Regions from separate parts of the Arthrobacter sp. Z5-13 genome, predicted to be linked through region 2. Evidence: riboswitches for the same ligand, from Rfam matches in the RefSeq annotation. Region 2 holds a riboswitch; each other region holds the start of a gene.
The links. Region 2 has a riboswitch for thiamine pyrophosphate ahead of M1E02_RS08790 (bifunctional hydroxymethylpyrimidine kinase/phosphomethylpyrimidine kinase). Riboswitches for the same ligand answer to the same signal wherever they lie in the genome.
Positions count from the first base shown of each region.

Region 1: it holds a riboswitch for thiamine pyrophosphate, as region 2 does, so the genes downstream of both, thiO (glycine oxidase ThiO) here and M1E02_RS08790 (bifunctional hydroxymethylpyrimidine kinase/phosphomethylpyrimidine kinase) in region 2, are expected to answer to the same signal.
Region 3: it holds a riboswitch for thiamine pyrophosphate, as region 2 does, so the genes downstream of both, M1E02_RS01565 (ECF transporter S component) here and M1E02_RS08790 (bifunctional hydroxymethylpyrimidine kinase/phosphomethylpyrimidine kinase) in region 2, are expected to answer to the same signal.

Region 1 covers NZ_CP096460.1:1,410,367-1,417,587, forward strand. Annotated here, with positions in the region: gene M1E02_RS06715 (DNA-methyltransferase) at 1-103, opposite strand, end outside; gene M1E02_RS06720 (DEAD/DEAH box helicase) at 112-1,818, opposite strand; gene M1E02_RS06725 (RNB domain-containing ribonuclease) at 2,098-3,639, opposite strand; gene M1E02_RS06730 (ferritin-like fold-containing protein) at 3,681-4,400, shown strand; gene thiE (thiamine phosphate synthase) at 4,452-5,138, opposite strand; TPP riboswitch at 5,165-5,284, shown strand; gene thiO (glycine oxidase ThiO) at 5,318-6,622, shown strand; gene thiS (sulfur carrier protein ThiS) at 6,631-6,867, shown strand; gene M1E02_RS06750 (thiazole synthase) at 6,911-7,221, shown strand, end outside.
Region 2 covers NZ_CP096460.1:1,848,465-1,855,685, forward strand. Annotated here, with positions in the region: gene ndk (nucleoside-diphosphate kinase) at 1-133, shown strand, start outside; gene M1E02_RS08780 (vitamin K epoxide reductase family protein) at 230-907, opposite strand; gene M1E02_RS08785 (Rne/Rng family ribonuclease) at 1,409-4,666, shown strand; TPP riboswitch at 4,785-4,882, shown strand; gene M1E02_RS08790 (bifunctional hydroxymethylpyrimidine kinase/phosphomethylpyrimidine kinase) at 4,865-6,445, shown strand; gene rplU (50S ribosomal protein L21) at 6,788-7,096, shown strand; gene rpmA (50S ribosomal protein L27) at 7,157-7,221, shown strand, end outside.
Region 3 covers NZ_CP096460.1:346,766-353,986, forward strand. Annotated here, with positions in the region: gene M1E02_RS01555 (DUF4166 domain-containing protein) at 74-757, opposite strand; gene M1E02_RS01560 (hypothetical protein) at 754-1,605, opposite strand; TPP riboswitch at 1,767-1,908, shown strand; gene M1E02_RS01565 (ECF transporter S component) at 1,979-2,611, shown strand; gene M1E02_RS01570 (ABC transporter ATP-binding protein) at 2,611-4,173, shown strand; gene M1E02_RS01575 (energy-coupling factor transporter transmembrane component T family protein) at 4,170-4,970, shown strand; gene M1E02_RS01580 (UDP-N-acetylglucosamine 1-carboxyvinyltransferase) at 5,065-6,588, shown strand; gene M1E02_RS01585 (glutamate--cysteine ligase 2) at 6,622-7,221, shown strand, end outside.

The sequences.
Region 1 (7,221 bases), 440 kb from region 2:
AGATGAGTGTGAAGGCGCCGTCCGGCAGCGTGGGGAGAAAAGCCGCGTTGTCCGCGTGTATCACCAGGTTGCTGCCGTCCGGCGCCCAGACAGTGTCAGTCATTGAGGGCTTTAGGCCTCGGTGGTGCTGGACTGCGCGTCGCCACCAGCCACCACTTCGCCGTTGCGGCGGCGGGTGCGGTTCCGCGTGCGGCGGCCACGTGCCGGCCGCTCCGTGTCCGCCTGGGCCGGGGCTTCGGCAGCCGCGGGGGCAGCAGCGCCGTTGGCCGTTTCGTTTTCGGGGGAACGACGACGGCGGTCACCTGTGCGTCCCCCTGCATCGCCGCTACTGCGGCGGCTGCCTGAACGGGCGCCGTCGCGGTTACCGGAACGTGCGCCATCCCGCCCGCCGCTGCTGTCACGGCCCCCGTCACGGCCGCCGGAGCGGCTGTTCTTCTTGCCCGTTTCGCCCAGGTCCTCCAGGACCTCGGCGTCCACACCGGCCAGGGTCCGCTTGCTGCGGGGCAACCTTCCCTTGGTGCCCTCCGGGATGTCGAGTTCCTCGAACAGGTGCGGCGAGGACGAGTAGGTCTCCACCGGCTCCGGAACGCTCAGGCCGAGGGCCTTATTGATCAGGCCCCAGCGGGGCATGTCATCCCAATCCACGAACGTGACGGCGGTGCCCTTGTTGCCGGCGCGGCCTGTGCGTCCAACACGGTGGAGGTAGATCTTCTCATCTTCAACGCACTGGTAGTTGATGACGTGGGTGACGTCGTCGACGTCGATGCCGCGGGCGGCGACATCCGTGGCGACAAGGACGTCAACCTTGTTGTTGCGGAAGGCCCGAAGCGCCTGCTCGCGGGCACCCTGCCCCAGATCGCCGTGGATTGCGGCGGCCGCGAAGCCGCGGTCCACGAGTTCCTCGGCCACTTTGGCGGCGGTGCGCTTGGTTTTGGTGAAGATGATGGTGCGGCCACGGCCGCGGGCCTGCAGGATGCGGGCAACAACCTCAATCTTGTCCATGCTGTGGGCACGGTAGATCAACTGGCGGATATCGCGCTTGGTCAGGCCTTCGTCGTCCGGGTCTGCAGCGCGGATGTGGGTGGGCTGCGTCATGTAGCGGCGGGCCATGGCGATGACCGGACCGGGCATGGTGGCGGAGAACAGGAGTGTTTGCCGCACTGCCGGGGTACCCGCAATGAGGGTTTCAACGTCCGGCAGGAAGCCAAGGTCAAGCATCTCGTCGGCCTCGTCGAGGATGACCATTCTGACGTTTTTGAGGCTGAGGTGCTTCTGCTTGTAGAGGTCAATCAGGCGGCCAGGCGTGCCCACGACCAACTCGACGCCCTTCTGCAGCGCGTCAACCTGGGGCTCATAGGCACGGCCGCCATAAATGGTGACGATACGGGCGTTGCGCTTGCGGGAGGCGTTCTGGAGGTCATTGGCCACCTGGACGGCCAGTTCGCGCGTCGGAACGATTACCAGCGCCTGGGGAGCACCTGGGACCGCTAGCTTGTCAAAGCCCGGATCGTCCCTGCCCACAATGCGCTGCAGGGCTGGAATGCCGAAGCCCAGCGTTTTGCCGGTACCTGTCTTGGCCTGGCCGATGATGTCGTGGCCGGAAAGAGCCACCGGCAGGGTCATGGCCTGGATCGGGAACGGATGGGTAATCCCGGCATCGGCGAGGGACTCGACGATGTCGGCGCGGACGTTGAAGTCAGCGAAGGTCTTTTCCTCGATCTCGTGCGGTTTCTCGTCCGAGATGATGGTTTCTTCAGGCTCGATCGATTCCGTTCCGGTGTCGTCGGTCAGAAGTTGGTGCGTGTGCAATTCACTCACAGTGGAGTTTCCTTATTCATTTGGGCTTAGGCGCTGCCTGCTCAACGGGGCGGTTTGATGAGCCGTTCCGGAGCACGCTCGGGCGCGCTAGCAAATCCAGTGGAAGCCGATCGCGGGCTATCTATGCTGGCACTGGTGACCAACGGGTGTGTCTCAAGATCGCGTAGGGGCGGGCTTGTTGATTCGTTAAAGGTTAGGAAATCAACGACCGGGCATCCATTACTACACACTCAGTCTAGCTGTTGACGCGAAAAGCACCGGACGCGACCCGATTTGGGGTCATTCCACGAGCTCCAGCAGGACCTCCGGGGCGGAGATGTCGCAGGTCACCAGCCGGACCCGGACGTTGGTGCCCGGTTCCAGTTCGCCCGTACATCTGGCCGTGACCGCCGGTTCCGCGATCTGCACGATTCCCGAAGGCCCGGACCCGTTCAGGCCGCCATTGCCATTGTTTCCGTTGCCGTTTCCGTTGCCGTTTCCGTTTCCGTTGCCGTTACTTCCGCCGTTTCCGCCATTACCGTTGAGTTTGCCTTGCCTCGATCCGGAGATAACCACGGCCTCGAATTCCTGGCCGATGTGGTTGACCATGAGGGCGGCTTCGACAGTGTTCAGGGCCAGCCGTTCCATCCGGCCTGCGAGTTGGTCTGAAGCTGCCATGATGGCCGGTAGCGAGGGAAGGGCTTCCCGTGCCCAGCGGGGGACGTCAGTGCCGTTGCTCAGCGCGTCGCAGATGACCAGGACAAAGCGGTCCACGAGTCTGCGCAGCGGGGCAGTGGTGTGCGCATAACTGGCACCAATGGCGGACTGAATGGCGTTCTCCGGAACCGTTCCATCAAATGGCGTGTAGTTCGCGCCCCGGAACAACATCCCGGCTGAGTGCAGGATGGCCAATTGCTTCGGATCACGGGGATCCAGGGTGCGCAGGTATTCCCCGTAGCTGAATTGACCGTCCCAGGGCTTGCCCAAAGCCTGCGTTTGAGTCCGGAAATTATCGAGTGACCGCTCGTCGGGCGCGGGCATGGTCCGGAGAATCCCCACCTTGCCTGCCAGCATGAGTTTCGCCGCTGCCATGCCTGTCATCAGGGAAATCTGGGCGTTCCAGTCCTCCACCGGAAGCTGCGGTGTTGCGATAATCCGGTAGCCGCCGTCGGGAAGCTGTTGGATTTCCTGTTCGGGCATGTTCAGGCTTGCACCCTCTCTGCCCCGCTCCAGTTCGACCCGCTTGATGCCCACTTCCTTGAGGAGTTGCAACAAGACGGGCGCGGTGCCGGCATCAAGTTGTGCCTGGGCCTGCCTGTAGCTGAGCTTCGCCCGGCTCCGGACCGTTGCCCGACGCACCACTACGTTCAATACTTCGGCCGCCTGATCGAGTTCGAATTCCCAGACGAAGGCCGAGCAAAGCTGCCCCTCCAGCAGGCTGCCGGCCTGCTCGCTGATTACTTCGGGATGCAAGGGGATCCGGCCATCTGGCGCGTAGAACGTCTGGCCGCGCCGACGGGTTTCTGCGTCCAGGGGACCGCCCGGTTCCACAAAGGACGGGACGTCGGCTATGGCGTAATAGACCTTGTAACCGTCGCCGGCCCTGTCGATAAAAACAGCCTGGTCAAGGTCGGTGGAGGACGCCGGATCAATGGTGATGAACTCGATAGCCGTCAGATCCAGGTCCGGAAGGCGGTGGCCGGCCACTGCCTTTTCAGCTTCTTTGAGGGCCTCGTCCGGGAAGGCTCCGGGCAGCTCCAGACGCGTGCGCAGAGCACTGAGCGCCTCGGCCAGCTGGTTGCTCTGAGCGTGAACACTGGGAGCAAGACGATGATGTGACACGAAAATCAGGTTAGCCCGATTTGCGCCATTAGTCTTGGACCATGAGCACTTCCCCCACAGACAACGCTCGCCGGGACCGCTTTCTGACGGATCTCCTCGGAGTCATGGCCTACGGGGAGCTTTCCGCTTTTGAGCGATACTCTGCGGACGCGCGCTACTCACCGACCCTTCACGACCGTGCCGTTTTGGGCAGGATTGCGGTGCTGGAATTCCAGCACTTCGAACTGGTCAGTGCAAGGCTTGCCGGAATGGGAGTTGACGCCGAGGAAGCCATGCTGCCATTCCAGCCTGCCATTGACCATTTCCATGACCGTACGCGCCCGGCTGACTGGTACGAATCCCTGATGAAGGCGTACGTGATCGACACTGTTTCGGCAGACTTCTACCGAGCCGTGGCCGAGTACGTGGAGCCTGAAAGCAGGCAGCTGATACAGCAGGTCCAGTCAACGGAAGACGTCACCGAAATCCTGCGTACACGGCTCAAAAAAGCGTTGTCCGATGATCCCAGATTGGCCTCCAGGCTGGCATTGTGGGGCAGGCGGTTGCTGGGGGAGGCCCTCACCCAGGCGCAGCGGGTGGGGTTCGAACGCGCATTCCTCTCAGGCCTTATGGTCAGCCCGGGCAATGAGGCACGAGATGCGGGCTCCCCAGCGGCCGCGGGCCAGGACGACACCGAGGCCAAACATATGGTTACTGCCTTGATAAAGGAGCTCGCGGCGAACCATTCCCGGCGCATGACCCAACTTGGCCTGACAGGCTAGCAATCAGCTTTCGGACGATCCTACGAGCCGGACAATCGCATATCAGCCGGGTCAGGCCCCGGCGTCGAGCACTTGCAGGATAGCTTTGGCAGCGGCCGCAGGATCATCGGCCTCCGTGATGGCCCGGACCACCACTACACGCGAGGCGCCGGCTGCTACCACCTGCTCCACGTTGGTGAGGTCGATGCCGCCGATGGCGAACCAAGGCAGGAGTATGCCGTCAACAGTCATTTGGTCTGCCGCGCGGATCGCGTCTGCTGCATAACTGACCAGCTCAAGCCCGACGGCTGCCCGTCCGGGTTTAGTGGGAGTGGACCAAACCGGCCCTACACAGAAGTAGTCCAGGCCGGTTCGCCCCGGTGAAGCGGCGATGGCGGCATCGATTTGCCCTGGCGTGTGAGTGGAAAGGCCGATCACTGTTTCACTGCCGACGAACGTCCTTGCCGAATGCAGCGGAAGGTCCTTCTGGCCAAGGTGCAACACCGGGGCGCCGGACAAGGACGCGATGTCGGCCCTGTCATTGACCGCCCAAAGCCGTCCGTGCCGATGCGCCGCCGCCTGGAGTACTTCCAGCAGTTCCAGTTCCTCCGCAGCTTCCAGCTGCTTGTCCCGCAACTGGATGATGTCGACGCCGCCTGCATAGGCGGCGTCGATAAAGTCCTCAAAATCCCCCCGACCCCGGCGGGAGTCGGTGCAGAGGTACAAGCGGGCGGTGGTGTGGACGGCAGGCTCGGTCATGGCACCAGCCTAGTTCCTCTAAACTGGGGGAGTACCGCGGGAGCCCGCCGCAGCTGTCACAAACTGCCGGGCTGAGAGGGCTTCAGAGCCGACCGCTTGACCTGATCCGGTTAGTACCGGCGTAGGGAAGGAATCCAGTGCTCTCCCACCCAGCACTCTCTCCGTCTTCCAGCGGCTCTATGAGTGTCCCCGCCCCCGGCTCAGATATCAGCGTCGATGTCGCAGTCATTGGTGGCGGAGTGGTTGGCCACGCCATTGCGTGGGAAGCGGCAAAAAGCGGGCGATCCGTGGTGCTGGTTGACGATGCCCCCGGTACCGGTGCAAGCTGGGCTGCCGCCGGGATGCTTGCCCCGGTCAGCGAACTGCACTATCAGGAAGAAGACCTGCTGGAACTCATGCTTGAGGCCTCGTCCCTCTGGCCGGAATTCGCAGCCGGGCTTGCCCCTGACCTTGATCAGGCAAATGGGGCAACTGAAACGGCTAAAGCGGACGCAGGCACCGGATACCTCACCCCTCCCACGCTGACCATCGGCGTTGACCCTGCAGACCGCCGTGCGCTGGACGATCTCAGGCGGGTGCAGGCGGCGAACGGGCTCACCGTTGAACCGCTGACAGTCCGGGAAGCCCGCTCCATTGAGCCGTTGCTCAGTCCCGGGGTCTCCTGTGCCTACCGCATTGCCGCTGACCATCAGGTTGACCCTCGAAGGCTCCTGGCCCGGATCGCTGCAGCTCTTGCCGATCCCGAGCGGGCCGGAGGAACCTGCAAAATGATCCCGGCAAGGGCCTCCGGCCTGCGATGGGACGGCGGCCGCGCAGCCGGCGTCGTACTGGCCGACGGAAGAGCCATCAATGCAGGCGAAACTGTCCTGGCCAACGGCTTAGGGGCCGGGAGCCTGGAAGGCCTTCCGCCGGACCTTAGTCTTTCCTTGCGGCCTGTGTACGGGGATATCATCCGGCTCCGGGTGCCGGCTCACCTGCGTCCGCTGCTGAACTCCACGGTCCGTGGCCTGGTTCATGGTGTGCCGGTGTACATCGTTCCCCGGGATGACGGGACCGTAGTGATCGGAGCTACGCAGCGGGAGGTAGCCCTGGAAGAAGGCGCAGCAGAAGCAGCGGTCTCCGCTGGAGGTATTTACCAGTTGTTGCGGGACGCGCAGGCACTTGTACCGGCAGTGGCCGAACTCGAGCTGCTGGAATGCACCGCCCGGGGGCGCCCGGGAACTCCTGACAACGCCCCGCTGCTCGGAAGGGTGCAGGACCGAACAGGCGACTCCGGCATTCTGGGCCTCATTGTTGCAACAGGATTCTTCCGCCACGGCATACTGCTGGCTCCTGCAGCCGCGTCGATCTGCCTGCAGCTGATGGAGGGCCGGTCCGATCCCCGCTGGTCAGCGTTCCACCCTGGACGATTCTCCCCACGCTTCTCCACCGGCCACGTCCCTGGCCACCCCGATCCGGCAACAGCCGCTACCTCTCTGCAGTAAGGAACAGCATGAATATCACCCTGAACGGTGCGGCGCGTGCCATTGATGACGGCGGCTCGGTGACCACACTGGTCTCCCTCGTAACAGGCAAGAGTCTTGGCCCTGACGGCCAGGCAGCCGACGGACAGAAACTTGGCGTTGCGGTTGCCCGCAATTCCGAAGTGGTTCCCCGGAGCCGGTGGTCACTGACGGCGCTCGCTGACGGCGACGACGTCGAACTGGTCACTGCGGTACAGGGAGGCTAGGCACGTGCACCAGGACCCTACTCCAACAGGAAATGCAGGAAAGATGATGCTGACCAACACATCCAGTCCGGCCGACCAGGCGACTGACGGGCTGACCATCGACGGCGTCACGTTCGATTCACGGCTCATCATGGGGACCGGTGGTGCTCCAAGCCTTGACGGGCTCGGCGCCGCTTTGCTGGCCTCGGGAACGGAACTGACCACCGTGGCAATGCGGCGGTACTCGCCGGCCCAGACGGGTTCCCTCTTCCAGCTCCTCGTGGACCACAACATCCGGGTGCTGCCCAACACAGCCGGCTGCTTCACGGCCCGGGACGCTGTCATGACGGCCGAACTTGCCCGCGAGGCCCTTGA
Region 2 (7,221 bases):
TCCCACCACCGCCGCTCCCGGAACCATTCGTGGCGACTTCGGCCGTGATTGGGGCCTGAAGGTCCAGCAGAACCTGGTCCATGGCTCCGATTCCGTCGATTCGGCCGAGCGCGAGATCGCCATCTGGTTCTAGTAGGCACGCAAACTCCTGGGGCCACTTAGCCCCCCGAGATGACAGATAAGGCCAATGTCCGGCCCGGACATTGGCCTTATCTGCACTCTCGGCGCTCTAGAAACTGCCGTTGCCAACAAACATGTTGAGGAAAGCGAAAAAGATCGAGGCGATAACGGCTACGTACAGGAGTGCCGTGATGATCCAGCCATAATCGCCAAGTATCTTTGCCAGACGGGCGGGAACGGGCATGACTTTGTGGCTGACGTTGCGGATCGTCACCCAGACGAACAGCGGAATCATGGCAGCCCAGACAACCATGCAGAACGGGCACAGGATGTGGATGTCGTACAGTGCCTGATACCAGAGCCAGACCACGAAGATGAAGCCCAGGGTCACCCCGGTTTGAAGGCCCAGCCAGTACCACCGGCCGAACGTGGCCCCGGCAAGCAGCCCCATGCCCGTGGTGATAATGATGGCGAACGCCACGATTCCCATGAACATGTTGGGGAATCCGAAGACTTCACTTTGCCACTGCTGCATGACCTGACCGCAGGAGATCCAAGGGTTGACGTCGCATACGGTGGTGTAGTTGGCATCTTTTAGCGTTTCGAGTTTCTCGAGAACCAGAATTCCCGACGCGAGCCAGCCGATGATGCCCGTGGTAACCAGGAGCCAGCCGAACGGGCGGGCGCGGGTCATCGGAGGCAACCCCTGCTCCTCGGGGCTTCCGGCTACGTCGGTGAAACCCTCTGCAGGCGCAGCGCCGCCAGTGGTCTTGGAGATGCTGGGCATGAGCTTGATGCGTCCTTTGTGTTGAGTGGTCTTTGCCCGATTGTAACGCCGGACTCTGGGTGCGCGGTGTGACGGCGTGAGCATACGTGATACTCCACTGCGTGATAGTCCCTCTGAGTCGCCGGCACTGTAGCCACTGTTGTGCGCGTCCCCGCTGAATCGACTTCTCGTGTGAGAGAATGAACGTGGCTGGAAGACGAACCACATTCGGATTCCGGTCCGGTGACTTGTTTCCCAAGACCGCCAATGATGAGCAGGGCACGCCGGGGATCTTCGATCACGGCCTATCCCGCAATGCCATTGGACGGCACCTGGTTGTGGCTGGTAGAACAACGGGTTTTCAGAACAATTTCGCCGGCCCTCCAGGGCTGCCGCACCCCACTGCCGGTGCGAACCTGAGGGTATTCAATTGACTTCTGTCAATGCCTGCGGGTTTTGACAATATGTGCCCCAATGGGTGCCGAATGTGGCGGTACGTCAGGGGCAGGAGTATAGCCACATATGGATAAAGACCAAGTTGTAGCCGTTAACGTCGACGCTGCGGAAGCACCCGAAGCGCCAAAGAAGGCCACCCGGACCCGCCGCAAAGCCATCCCCAAGGCACAGGCCGTCACCGCAGAGGGCATCCCCATCGATCAGGACGCTGCCGCCACGGACACGGGTGAAGCAACCGCGGCACCTGAAAAGGCTGCCCCCGCCAAGCGGAGCCGTGCCCGCAAACCAGCAGAGTCCGCCGTCGCCGAGGAAGCGATCGTCACCGGCAAGGCAGCACCTGCCGAGGAGGCAGCATCCGCTGGGGAAGCAGCAGTAGATCCCGCCCTGGAAGACGCCCCGGAGAAGAAGCCTGTGCGTCGGCGTGCCAGCCGTGCAAAAGCAGCTGCTGCCACGGTGGAAGAGGAAGCCGCCGGTACAACTCCGGAGCCCGCCGAAGCACCAGCTGACACTGTGCAGTCTGCCGGTGCCGCTGTTCCTGCTCCCGGCCAGGACACTGAAGCTGCCGAGGAACGCCAGGAAACCACGGAAGTAGCGGCCGAAGAGCAGCCCAAGCCTGAGACGGCCGGCGCGGTGGGTTCCTTGTTCCTGGAACCCGGTTCGGTGACCTCCATGATTTTTCAGGCGCCAGATCTCAGTACGGTCGTCAGGCCTGTACCGGCACCTGTTGCCGAGGACGAAGATGAAGCCGAGAACACATCTGACGAGGGCGAACTGGACGAATCCGGCAACCGCCGCCGTCGCCGTAGCCGTGGCCGCCGTGGCCGTAGCCGCGGAACCGACCGTGAGGCCGAAGACGAGACGGAGGACACCGACGGTGACGCCGGTGAAGCGGAAGCTGATGAGCAGGGGACTGCAGTCTTGGGCGACGGCGTTACGTCGCGCCGCCGTCGTCGTCGCCGCCGTGGTGACCAGGACATTGAACTTACCGGCGGGGGAGACGACGATCCTCCCAACACGGTAACGAGGGTCCGCGCACCGCGCGCCGTCACAGAGGCTCCGGTGAGTAACCGCGTCACCAGCGTCAAGGGTTCCACCCGCCTTGAAGCGAAGAAGCAGCGCCGGCGCGAATCCCGTGACACGGGCCGCCGGCGTACGGTCATCACTGAAGCTGAATTCCTGGCACGCCGTGAATCCGTTGACCGGCAGATGATCGTCCGCCAGCGCGACGACAGAATCCAGATCGCAGTTCTCGAAGACGGCGTTTTGGCCGAGCACTTCGTGTCCAAGACCCAGCAGGATTCACTGATCGGCAACGTCTACCTGGGCAAGGTCCAGAACGTGTTGCCGTCCATGGAAGCTGCGTTCGTCGACATCGGCCGCGGCCGCAATGCCGTGCTGTACGCTGGCGAGGTCAACTGGGATGTTGCAAGCCTGGAAGGCAAGCAGCGCCGCATCGAGAACGCACTCAAGTCAGGCGATTCCGTGCTCGTGCAGGTCACCAAGGACCCCGTAGGACACAAGGGAGCCCGCCTCACCAGCCAGATTTCCCTGCCGGGCCGCTACCTGGTCTATGTGCCGGGCGGTTCCATGACCGGAATCTCACGCAAGCTTCCCGACGTCGAACGGAACCGGCTCAAGCGGATCCTCAAGGACCGCCTGCCCGAAGATGCGGGCGTCATCGTCCGCACTGCGGCCGAGGGAGCTTCCGAAGAAGAGCTGACGCACGACATCAACCGCCTCCGCGCACAGTGGGAGGGCATTGAAAGCCAGGCGACCTCCACGAAGGTCCTGGCGCCGGAACTGCTCTACGGGGAACCTGACCTCACCATCAAGGTGGTCCGTGACGTCTTCAACGAGGACTTCTCGAAGCTGATCGTCTCCGGCGAGGAGGCCTGGGACACCATCGAGGCCTATGTGACCTACGTGGCACCGGACCTCGTTGGCCGCTTGGAAAAGTGGACCAAGGACCAGGACATCTTCTCGGCCTGGCGCATCGATGAGCAGATCCACAAGGCACTGGACCGCAAGGTCTTCCTGCCCTCCGGTGGCTCCCTGGTGATCGACCGTACTGAGGCGATGACGGTAGTGGACGTCAACACGGGCAAGTTCACCGGCAGCGGCGGAAACCTCGAAGAGACCGTCACCAAGAACAACCTGGAAGCTGCCGAGGAAGTCGTCCGCCAGCTGCGCCTGCGGGACATCGGCGGCATCATCGTTATCGACTTCATCGACATGGTCCTGGAGTCCAACCGGGATCTGGTGCTCCGCCGGATGGTCGAGTGCCTGGGCCGGGACCGGACCAAGCACCAGGTGGCTGAAGTTACCTCCCTGGGCCTGGTCCAGATGACCCGTAAGCGGATGGGTACCGGCCTCCTTGAGGTCTTCGGCGAGCAGTGCGAGCATTGCGCGGGCCGCGGCGTTGTCACGCATGACGAGCCCGTGGAGCACCGCAGGGCCAACACCGTTGCAGCAGAGCACTACGTGCCGCGTGCCGAAGTGCAGCCTGCTGCGCGGACAGAGCGCAAGCGGCGTCGCGGCAAGGGTGGACAGGCCCTGGGCGAGCCACTGACCCTTCCGGCACCCGTCCACGCTGAACCCACCGACGCCGAACGCCACGCTAAGGCCGAGGCTACCCGGGCAGCGTTGGCCAACATTGCCGCCGCCGCGCATGCAGCCCACCTTCATGACGACGACATTCAGGCAGCCCGTGCCAGTACAACCGGTGCAGAACGGGAAGCTGTCCGCTCGGAATCCGTTGCCCAGGCACCTTCCCGCTCGCGGGAAACGTCGCGGGCGCAGGCAGCTGAGCCCGTTCAGGCGGGTTCCGAGGCCGGGCGAAGCGGCCAGGGCGAGGAGACGTCCGGTGGACGTCCCGCCGCAGTCCTTACCTTCGGCGGTGAACGAGTGGTTCTGCCGTTCGTGGACCACGCGGGTGAAGCGTCCACGGGGACACCAGAGCTGACCCTGGATCTGCTGGCTGAGGCCTTTGCCCACCTTGGTGAACAGAGCGACCAGCCACAGGAGACTGAGGAAACGCGGAAGCCTGAGGAAACCCAAAAGCCTGCCACCGCGGCGGCCACTGCCTCAGAGGTACGTGCGGCTCCGGCCACGGCAGGTTCTTCCTCCAGGCGGGGACGCCGTAACCGCAGCGCCAGCCGTGCGCAGGGAGCCGCGAACGAGACCGCCGTCGAGCAGAACCAGGATGCGCCTGCCGCCACCGGTTCCACTCACGCGGCCAAGGCTCCGGAGGCGCCCGCCAAGCCGGCCGCCTCGGCAGGGGAGCCCATCATCCTCGGTGTGGGAGTGCCTGCCTCGGAGCTGTAAAGAGTGGGTGTGTCAATGCCCCTGCAGTCAATAGGCGTTAGGTAGGGCTGAAGCCCGGACCGGAATCACCCGGTCCGGGCTTCAGCTGTTTAACATTCCCCCGCACCCGCTAGGCTGGGTTCCTGACACGGGGTGCCGCGCAAAGGGCCGGCTGAGATCCAAACCCGTTGAACCTGTCCGGTTAGTACCGGCGAAGGGATGTCTCCTTTGTCCTCTACGTTTTTGCAGTCACCTGCGGCTGCCGATACTGCCCCAGCGGTTCTCCGCGCCATCCCCCGAGTACTGGCGATAGCTGGCTCAGACCCGTCAGGCGGTGCCGGAATACAGGCAGACCTGAAGAGCATCGCTGCAAATGGCGGCTACGGAATGGCAGTGGTTACGGCACTCACAGCGCAGAACACCCAAGGCGTCCGGGCCGTCCATGTGCCGCCCGCTGCCTTCCTGGCCGAACAGCTGGAGGCCATCAGCGACGACATCGTCGTGGATGCCGTGAAAATCGGGATGCTCGGAGACGCTGATGTCATCGGGGTGGTCAGGAGCTGGCTCACTAAGGTGCGTCCCGGCGTCGTGGTCCTGGATCCTGTCATGGTGGCCACCAGCGGGGACCGGCTGCTCCAGGAATCCGCCGAATCAGCACTGCGTGCGCTGCTGCCGCTTGCTGATCTCCTCACGCCCAACCTCGCAGAACTCGCCATGCTGCTGAAGGAGCCCCTGGCGCCGGATTGGGAAGCGGCACTGGAACAGGGCAAACGCCTTGCCGCCGTCACCGGCGCCACCGTATTGGTTAAGGGTGGGCATCTCGACGGCGGGGAGTGCCCGGATGCCCTCGTAAGCGCCGTGGCAGGGCTCGAGGCGGAGGTGGTGGTGGTTCCGGGTGACCGTGTGCCAACGAGGAACAGCCACGGAACGGGATGTTCACTTTCGTCAGCTTTGGCGACGGCCCAAGCGCGGCTGGGAAACTGGGAAGAGGCCCTTCGGGAGGTCAAGCCCTGGCTCCGTGGAGCCTTGGAAGAATCAGACATCCTGGAGGTGGGCAGGGGAGCAGGTCCGGTTAATCACTTCCATCACTTCCATGACTTCCATCAAACCCCCGAAGTCGTGCTCGAAGGGCAGCCAGCAGTGCAGCCCGGAAAAGCCTTCATGGCGGAGCTGCGCGAGAGCGCTGACCATCATTTGTCATCCATATACCGTCTCGATTTCATCCGTGGCCTCGTTGAAGGCTCCCTACCCGAAGAGCAGTTCGCCTACTACCTCAGCCAGGACGCGATCTATCTGAACGGATATTCGAGGGTGCTCGCAAGGGCATCCGCGATGGCTCCCAGCGAAGAGGAACAGCTATTCTGGGCGCGGTCCGCCCAGCAGTGCCTGGAAGTTGAATCAGAACTCCACCGCAGTTGGCTCAGCACCCGCCCCGTCCAGTCAGTGCTGGGGCCAGTGACAAAGTCATACGTGGACCACCTCCTGGCCAGCTCGCTGGCGGGAAGCTACGGCGTGCTTATTGCTGCTGCTTTGCCATGCTTCTGGCTTTACGCAGAAGTAGGAGCCACTCTTCACGCGGAGTTCCAGGCCACCGGAGCTCCGGCGGGACATGCCTACGCCGACTGGCTGCGGACTTATGCGGACGAGGAGTTTGCCGCCGCAACACGCCAGGCCATCGGGTTTACCGAGAGGGCCGCACTGGCAGGTTCCGAAGCCGAGCGCCAAGCAATGGTGGTGGCGTTCGGGCAGTCCTCCCTCTACGAGGTGGAATTCTTCGACGCGCCACGCCTGCACGCGTGAACCTGAAGCGGGCAGGGAGCCTGTAAGATCATGGGGCAAGGTTCGGGAAGTCGTCAGGTAAGCCGTTGTGGCCCCTATCACGTACTCAGCCCCGGAACCAGCCTCATTTGCGGCCGAAGGCAAAATTAGCGTAAACTAGATCTTCGGTGCTTACGCCAACACTTGGGTTTTGACCTCGGGAACGGGCCACTTGGAAAACAAGTGGACATTGTTTCCGGGCTAGCTCACGGATTTCCTTGAGGAATCCACGGCGTTGAGGCACAGCGTGAGCCAGGCCAAACAACCGGACCCAGGTTCCGCACGCAAATTTAGTAAGAAACGTCGAGAGAAGTGAGTTCCCAAGTGGTGTACGCGATTGTCCGCGCAGGCGGCCGCCAAGAGAAGGTTTCCGTTGGAGACTTCGTTACCCTGAACCGCGTCACCGGTGGAGCCGGCAGCACTATTCAGCTGCCCGCACTGCTCCTGGTAGACGGTGACAAGATCACGTCCGCAGCTGCGGATCTGGCTAAGGTAACTGTTACGGCTGAAATCCTCCAGGACCTCCGTGGTCCGAAGATTGTCATCCAGAAGTTCAAGAACAAGACCGGCTACAAGAAGCGCCAGGGTCACCGTCAGGAATTGACCAAGGTCAAGATCACCGGTATCAAGTAGCCACTGGTTACTGTTCAGGTTTTCAGCAGATTCCCCAGAATTTAGAGGCAGGCATTTCAAATGGCACATAAAAAAGGCGCGAGCTCCACTCGCAACGGTCGTGACTCGAACGCACAGTACCTTGG
Region 3 (7,221 bases), 1.5 Mb from region 2:
GTAAAACAGGAGGAAACGGGACTTCCCCTAGACTAACGGCATCGTTGACGGAGTTCGGTCAAGGGCGGAGCTGCTACTGCCGCCGTTCCTCCCGGACGGGCCTGAGGCGGGCCGGCGTCCCTTCCTCTGACAGAGGGGGAAAGCTACACGTAAATTCGCCCCGGTAACCGAACAGGAAACCGAAGAGAGGGTTCCGGACCTGCATCTGGATGGTGAACACGCCGCGCTGATCGTCATAACCTTCGTATAGATCAGCCGTCCCCGTCAGGAAAGCGGGAAAGGTGAAACCCAGCCTGCCCTCGTAGAAGCGCTGCCCTTCGGACCGCAGGTGGAGGGAACCGTCGGGAAGGACTTCGAGCTTCAGATCTGTGGCCAGATGCTGGTGGGTCCCCAGGTAGTCCACAATGCGGCCCGTTTTCTTGCTGTAGATCATGGTGGCGTCAAAGCGGCGTTTCTTGCCCGGCTTCACAGTCATGGTCCGCACGAAGGTCACCGTCGGGCGCCCCAAGCCGTCAAGGTAGGGGTAGTTTTCGATGGTGAAGGGGATGTCCTTCCCCTGGTCCGGAAAGAGGATGTTCCGGAAAGCGCCGAGGCGGAGGAAAGGGACGGTCCACCATGCCCCGCGGCGCACTTCCGAGAAGATACCGGTGCCGATGCACGCATAGCCTGAGGCGAGGTCCACGCCGAAGCGCCGCTGCAGCATCGGGTGTAGCCGGTGGAAATCCGGGCCCAAGGCGGTGGCGAAGATGGAGGTCATGCCCGCGCTCCCTCAAATTGTGGCTGCGTCCTGTGGCCCGGATCCGGCAGCGTCTTCAGTGACGCCGGGGCTTCCGCTGAACCTCTGTCCGGTGGCTGACGAAGGCATCGTCTTGCTCTGGGCACCGTTGGATGGGAGGGCAGCGTCAGGGCCGCAGCTGCCAGGACCAAGCCGAGCGCTGCAGCGGGGGCCCTGGCCGGGAGATTCAACGCTTCGGGACTCTTTGAGGAAGCAGCCCGGGGACGTTCCGCAACAGCATGGCGGAGGAGCGCCGCCGCTCCTGCGAGGCCGGTGGCGCGCGCGGCAGCGTCAAGGAACCAGGCGTTGCGGCTCTTGGCCGGATCAACGCCCGATTCAGTCCACATACGGAGCCGGTCAAAGCTTAATGCTGTGGCCCAGCCGAGGCCGGGGCGGATCAACCGGGCGTCCAGCTTCCGGCCAATGGCACCCATGCCGGGAGCGTAGTTGTAGCCGGTGATGAAGCGGATGCCCTGATCCACGGGTACGTAGCGCCAGTAGCCCGAGCCCGGGCCGATCGGCGAGAGAGGGTTGCTGGTGGAGAATTTGAGTACCGACGTAGCTTGTCCGCCTGCTGTCGTTCTATGCCCCAGCGATGTACCGGTCCCGGTGATGGCGTAAAACGGCAGCTGGAATTCATACCGGAACTGTGAGTGCCCGTCGCTGCCCACGCCGGTCGAGATGATCCTGGAGAACCGGAGATCCCAGCGCGGATGCCGGGCCGGGTTCTGGCTCAGCTCCCAGAGGTTGTCCATGGACGATCGCACCAGGATCTCCACATAGATCTGCCGGCCGCTTCGCGCTTCATTCGTACGTGTTGTTTCCCCCATCCCAGGATCATAAGGGGTGAATAGGCCGGCAGCTGAAGTACCGTATCCCGCGGGAACGTGCTCCACGGAAACGCAGGAGTCCTACGCCGCCGATTGTGACATCCGCACAGGAACCCCACCACCGCCCAGGTGTAAACTGGACAACGCCCACAAGGGCAGATTGATTACGACAGGGGAGCGCCGCCGTCGGGCATCACCGGTTTTCCGGGAGTGCGATGGATGGGCGCTGAGAGTGCGGACAGCCGCAGACCCTCGAACCTGATCCGGTTAGTACCGGCGCAAGGGAGTCGAGTTCTCAGAGTGTCCGGCAGAAGCGGCGCGATTCCGCTCCAGCCGGGGAGCACTTTCCCCTCCTGTTCCTCAGGAGGAAGACATGACTGGAATTTCTGCAAAGCAGACCCCCACAACCAGCAAAAAGAGCTGGCGCGTTGTGGACATCGTGGTGGCGGCACTGATCGCCGTCGCCGGTGGCGTGATCTTCTGGGCTTGGTCCCAGGGCGCCAACGTTATTTCCGCTCCGCTCAATGCGGTTTACCCGCCACTGACCGGTCTCTACGCCGGTGGCTGGATGATCCCCGCAGTGCTGGGAATGCTCATCATCCGCAAGCCAGGCGCGGCCCTGTTCTGCGAGACCGTTGCGGCTACGGGTGAACTCCTCATGGGTTCGCAGTACGGCACCACTGTGCTGATTTCCGGCCTGCTGCAGGGCCTTGGCGCGGAACTGGTGTTCGCGGCCTTCGTGTACAAGAAGTTCAACCTGCCGATCGCTTTGCTGGCCGGTGCCGGCGCAGGCTTCTTCTGCGGCCTGAACGACTCCTTCGCACCATGGGGCTGGAACATTGCTTACGCAGCCGGTGACAAGGCCGCTTACATCCTGTTCACCGCCATCTCGGGTGCCATCATTGCCGGGGCCCTGTCCTGGATCGCCACCCGCGGCCTCGCCAAGACCGGAGTTTTGAGCTCCTTCGCCTCCCGTAAGGCTGCGACGGAGCCCGTCTTCTCCTGATGACACCGATTCGCGACGGCGGCGTCCGCCCCGCCGGGGTAACGGCACAAGGCTGGGCCTGGCGCCATGCCGGCAGGCCCCGCCCCGCCGTCCAAGGGCTTGACCTGGACATCCGGCCGGGGGAGCGGGTGCTCCTGCTTGGCCCGTCCGGTGCCGGTAAGTCCACGCTCCTGCACGCCCTCGCAGGGGTGCTCGGTGACGCGAACGACGACGACGGCGAGGCAGGGGACTCCGACGAGTCCGGTTCGCTGCTCATCGACGGCCAGCCTCCACGTGCGCAGCGTGGGCGGGCCGGGCTTATGCAGCAGGATCCCGAAACGCAGGTGATCCTGTCCCGGCTCGGCGACGACGTCGCGTTCGGTGCCGAAAACCTTGCAGTGCCCCGGGCAGAAATCTGGGCCCGTGTGCATGAGGCGCTCGACGACGTCGGGCTGGGTCACTTGCCATTGGACCACCCGACGTCGGCTCTCTCCGGCGGGCAAAAGCAGCGCCTGGCGCTCGCCGGCATCCTGGCCATGCGTCCCGGGATCCTTCTGTTGGATGAGCCCACCGCCAACCTTGATCCTGCCGGGGTGCTGGAAGTCCGCGACGCCGTGGGCCGCTGCCTGGAGAAAACCGGAGCAACGCTGGTGGTTGTGGAGCACCGTGTTGCGGTGTGGAAAGACCTCGTGGATCGAATCGTTGTGCTTCAGCCTGGAGCGTCGAATGACGGCGCGGTGCTCATTGACGGAACCCCGGACCAGGTCCTGGAGCAGGCAAAAGAGATGCTGATCAGGGCGGGGGTCTGGGTTCCTGGCCACATTCCGGCAACCCGCCCGCGGGGCTCGGCTGCCACCGCAGCGCTGCCTGGCGGAGCAGATTCCGGCCAGCTGCTCCTTGCCGCGGAAAAGCTTGCCGTCTCGCGTGAACGGCCCCGGCGTCGTGGCTTTAAGACGCTTCTTCCCACCCCGGTGCAAAGCGGCATCTCGGCGCAGGTCCGGGCCGGCGAAGCGCTCACCGTCACGGGACCCAACGGCTCGGGAAAATCCACCTTTGCCCTCACCTTGGCAGGGCTGCTGAAGCCCGTGGCCGGAGCGGTGTCGGCCACCCTCGAGCTCAGCGCGGGCGCCGGGATTGACCCGTACAAGTGGAAGGCAGAACAGCTGATTTCCAGGATCGGCACGGTCTTCCAGGAGCCCGAGCACCAGTTCGTGACCGGCCGGGTCCTGGACGAGCTCCTTTTCGGCCCCAAACATCTGGGCCATGGCGAGGAACGCGTGGACGAACTCCTGGAGCGGCTCAGGCTCACCTCCCTTGTGGACGCCAACCCCTACACGCTGTCCGGCGGCGAAAAGCGAAGGCTCTCCGTGGCAACCGTCCTGGCTGCCCACCCGCAGGTGCTGGTCCTGGATGAGCCCACCTTCGGCCAGGACGCCAACACCTGGGCCGAACTTGCGTCCTTCCTCTCCGAACTCCTGGACGCCGGCGCGGCAGTGGTTTCCGTGACCCACGACCAGGAATTCTCCTCGGTCCTTGGCGGCACGGAACTCGCCCTGGGAACCCCCGAAATGGCAGCATCATGAGGGAAGCCCTGACCCTGCGGGGGGATTCGCTCCTGAGCCGCGCCAATCCGCTGGCCAAGTTTGTGGCCGTCTTCCTCATCACGCTGGTCCTGGCGTTGTCCATCGACTGGGTCTCGGCGACTGTGGCCCTGGGCTTCGAGTTGCTGCTGTTTCCGCTGGCCGGTCTGACTCCCATTCTCCTGTGGCAACGCGGCTGGCCCCTGATCCTTGCGGCCGCCCTGGGAGGCTGGAGTACCGCCATTCTGGCTCCAGACACCGGACAGATACTGCTCGACGTCGGCATCTGGTCCATCAGCGCGGGTTCCCTCGAGCTGGGGATGGGATTCATGCTCCGGGGGCTGGCCATTGCGCTGCCGGCGGTGCTGCTGATGAGCTGCACCGACCCGACGGACCTTGCCGATGCCCTGGCTCAAAAAGCGAAACTGCCACACCGCTTCGTCCTGGGAACCCTGGCTGCGATGCGCCTCGTAGGGCTCATGGCGGAGGAATGGCAAACCATAGGGATGGCACGCCGCGCCCGTGGAGTCGGTTCGCGCGGCACCCCTTTGCAGCGGATCCGGGCAACGCTGGGCCAGAGTTTCGGGCTCCTGGTGCAGGCCATCCGCCGCGCTTCAAGGCTCGCCGTCACCATGGAGGCCCGTGGTTTTGGTGGAGCCGAGCGGACTTGGGCGCGCGAATCCACGTACAGCCCGCTGGACGTCTGGGTGCTCGTTGGGGGTACGCTGATCGCCGCGGCCGCCGTGGCGGCCGCCATCGGTGCAGGGACGTGGAACCTGGTCTGGGCAGGGACAAGCTGAAGCAGTATCGCACCAGATGGGTAAGAATGTGTGATTGCTCGCAGAATCAGCCCTTATTGAGGACTTCCGAACTCATAAATGGTATATTCCTGCTATGACTCAAGAGACTGCGGAATCCGTCGGTGCCATGCTTCGCGACGCTCGAACGGAGAAGGGCTGGACCCAAGGGCAACTTGCCGCAGAGCTCGGAACAAGCCAGAGTGCCATTGCCCGGATGGAACAGGGCAAGCAGAACCTGAGCCTCAAGATGATTCAGCGGCTGGAAACCATCTTCGGCCATGCCATCGTAAAAGTCGGCCGGCCACAAATGACCCACCTCCGGGTGGAAGGCGGACTTACCCTCTCCGGCTCGGTGGACGTAAACAGCAGCAAGAATGCCGGTGTCGCGCTTCTTTGTGCCAGCCTCATCAACAGGGGCACCACCACTCTCCGCAGGCTGGCCAGGATCGAGGAAGTCAACAGGATCGTGGAGGTCCTCACCAGCATCGGCGTTGAATGCACCTGGCTCAACGACACCGATCTCCAGATCCGCAGGCCCGCAGTTCTGGACCTGGGCTCAATGGACGCTGAAGCAGCCCGCCGCACGCGCAGTGTGATCATGCTCCTGGGCCCGTTGCTGGATGAGTCGGCAGAGTATCACCTCCCCTACGCCGGAGGCTGCGATCTAGGCACTCGCACAGTGGAACCGCACATGCAGGCACTGCGGCAATTCGGCCTTTCGGTGGAGGCAAGTGCAGGGTTCTACGCCGTCCAGGCTCCCCAGTCCGATGAAGAAGACCGCTCGTTTGTGCTCAGCGAACGCGGCGATACCGTCACCGAAAACGCAATCATGGCGGCAGCACATCGCCGTGGCACCACCGTCATCCGTAACGCCAGCCCCAACTACATGGTCCAGGACCTCTGCTTCTACCTCGAGATGCTGGGAGTGGAGATTGAAGGCGTTGGCACCACCACGCTCAAGATCACCGGCCAGCCCTCCATAGACGCCGACGTCGAATATTTCCCCTCGGAGGACCCCATCGAGGCCATGAGCCTCATCACGGCCGGCATTGTCACCAATTCCGAGGTCACAGTCCGGCGGGTCCCCATCGAGTTCATGGAGATCGAGCTGGCCACGCTCGGGCAGATGGGGCAGGAGTTGGAGGTGTCCGGAGAGTACTTTGCCCGGAACGGACGCACAAGGCTGGTGGATGTCACCACCAAGCCGTCAGAACTGCACGCTCCCCAGGACAAAATCCATCCCATGCCGTTCCCGGGTCTGAACATCGACAATCTGCCGTTCTTTGCCGTCATAGCCGCGAACGCGGAGGGTCAGACGATGATCCACGACTGGGTCTATGAGAACCGCGCCATCTACTTGACCGAGCTGAACAAACTCGGCGCCCAGGTTCAGTTGCTGGATCCGCACCGCATCTACGTCAACGGGCCCACCAAATGGCGCGCAGCTGAAGTCGGTTGCCCGCCTGCACTCCGTCCGGCGGCTTGCCTGCTGCTCGCGATGCTGGCTGCCAGGGGCGTCTCGGAACTCCGCAATATCTACGTGATCGAGCGCGGCTATGAAGATCTCGCAGAACGCCTCAACACCCTCGGCGCGAGGATCGAGTACTTCCAGGACTGAGTCCTGCCCTCAGCGCTGACGCACAATGGATCTATGCGGACCTTTGGCGTTGAGGAAGAACTGCTCATAGTGCACCCCGAAACGGGGGAGCCGCTGGCCTTGGCGGATGCGCTGCTGGCGGTCAGGACCCCCGCTGCCGATGACGGCCCGGAAACAGACGACGGCGACAGGGCACTAACCGCCGAGCTCAAGCTCGAGCAGATCGAAACGCAGACGCTGCCTTGCCGGGACTATACGGAGCTCCTCCAGCAGGTCCGGGACGGCCGAGCCCTGGCCGACCACGCCGCCCGGCAGCACGGTGCGCGTGTGGCTGCGCTGGCCACATCGCCAATTGCCTCCACCACCCACATCACACCGGACCCCCGTTATGCGGCCATCAAGGAGCGTTACGGCCTGACGGTGCACGAGCTGCTCACGTGCGGTTTCCACGTCCATACCTCCATCGAATCACCCGAGGAGGGCGTGGCCGTCCTGGACAGGATCCGGGACAAGCTGGCCGTCCTTGTTGCCCTGAGTGCCAATTCTCCGTTCTGGAACGGAGTGGAGACCGGGTTCGAAAGCTACCGCACCCAGGCCTGGAACCGCTTGCCGACGTCGGGTCCCTCAGCGATCTTCGGTACCTTGCCCGTCTAC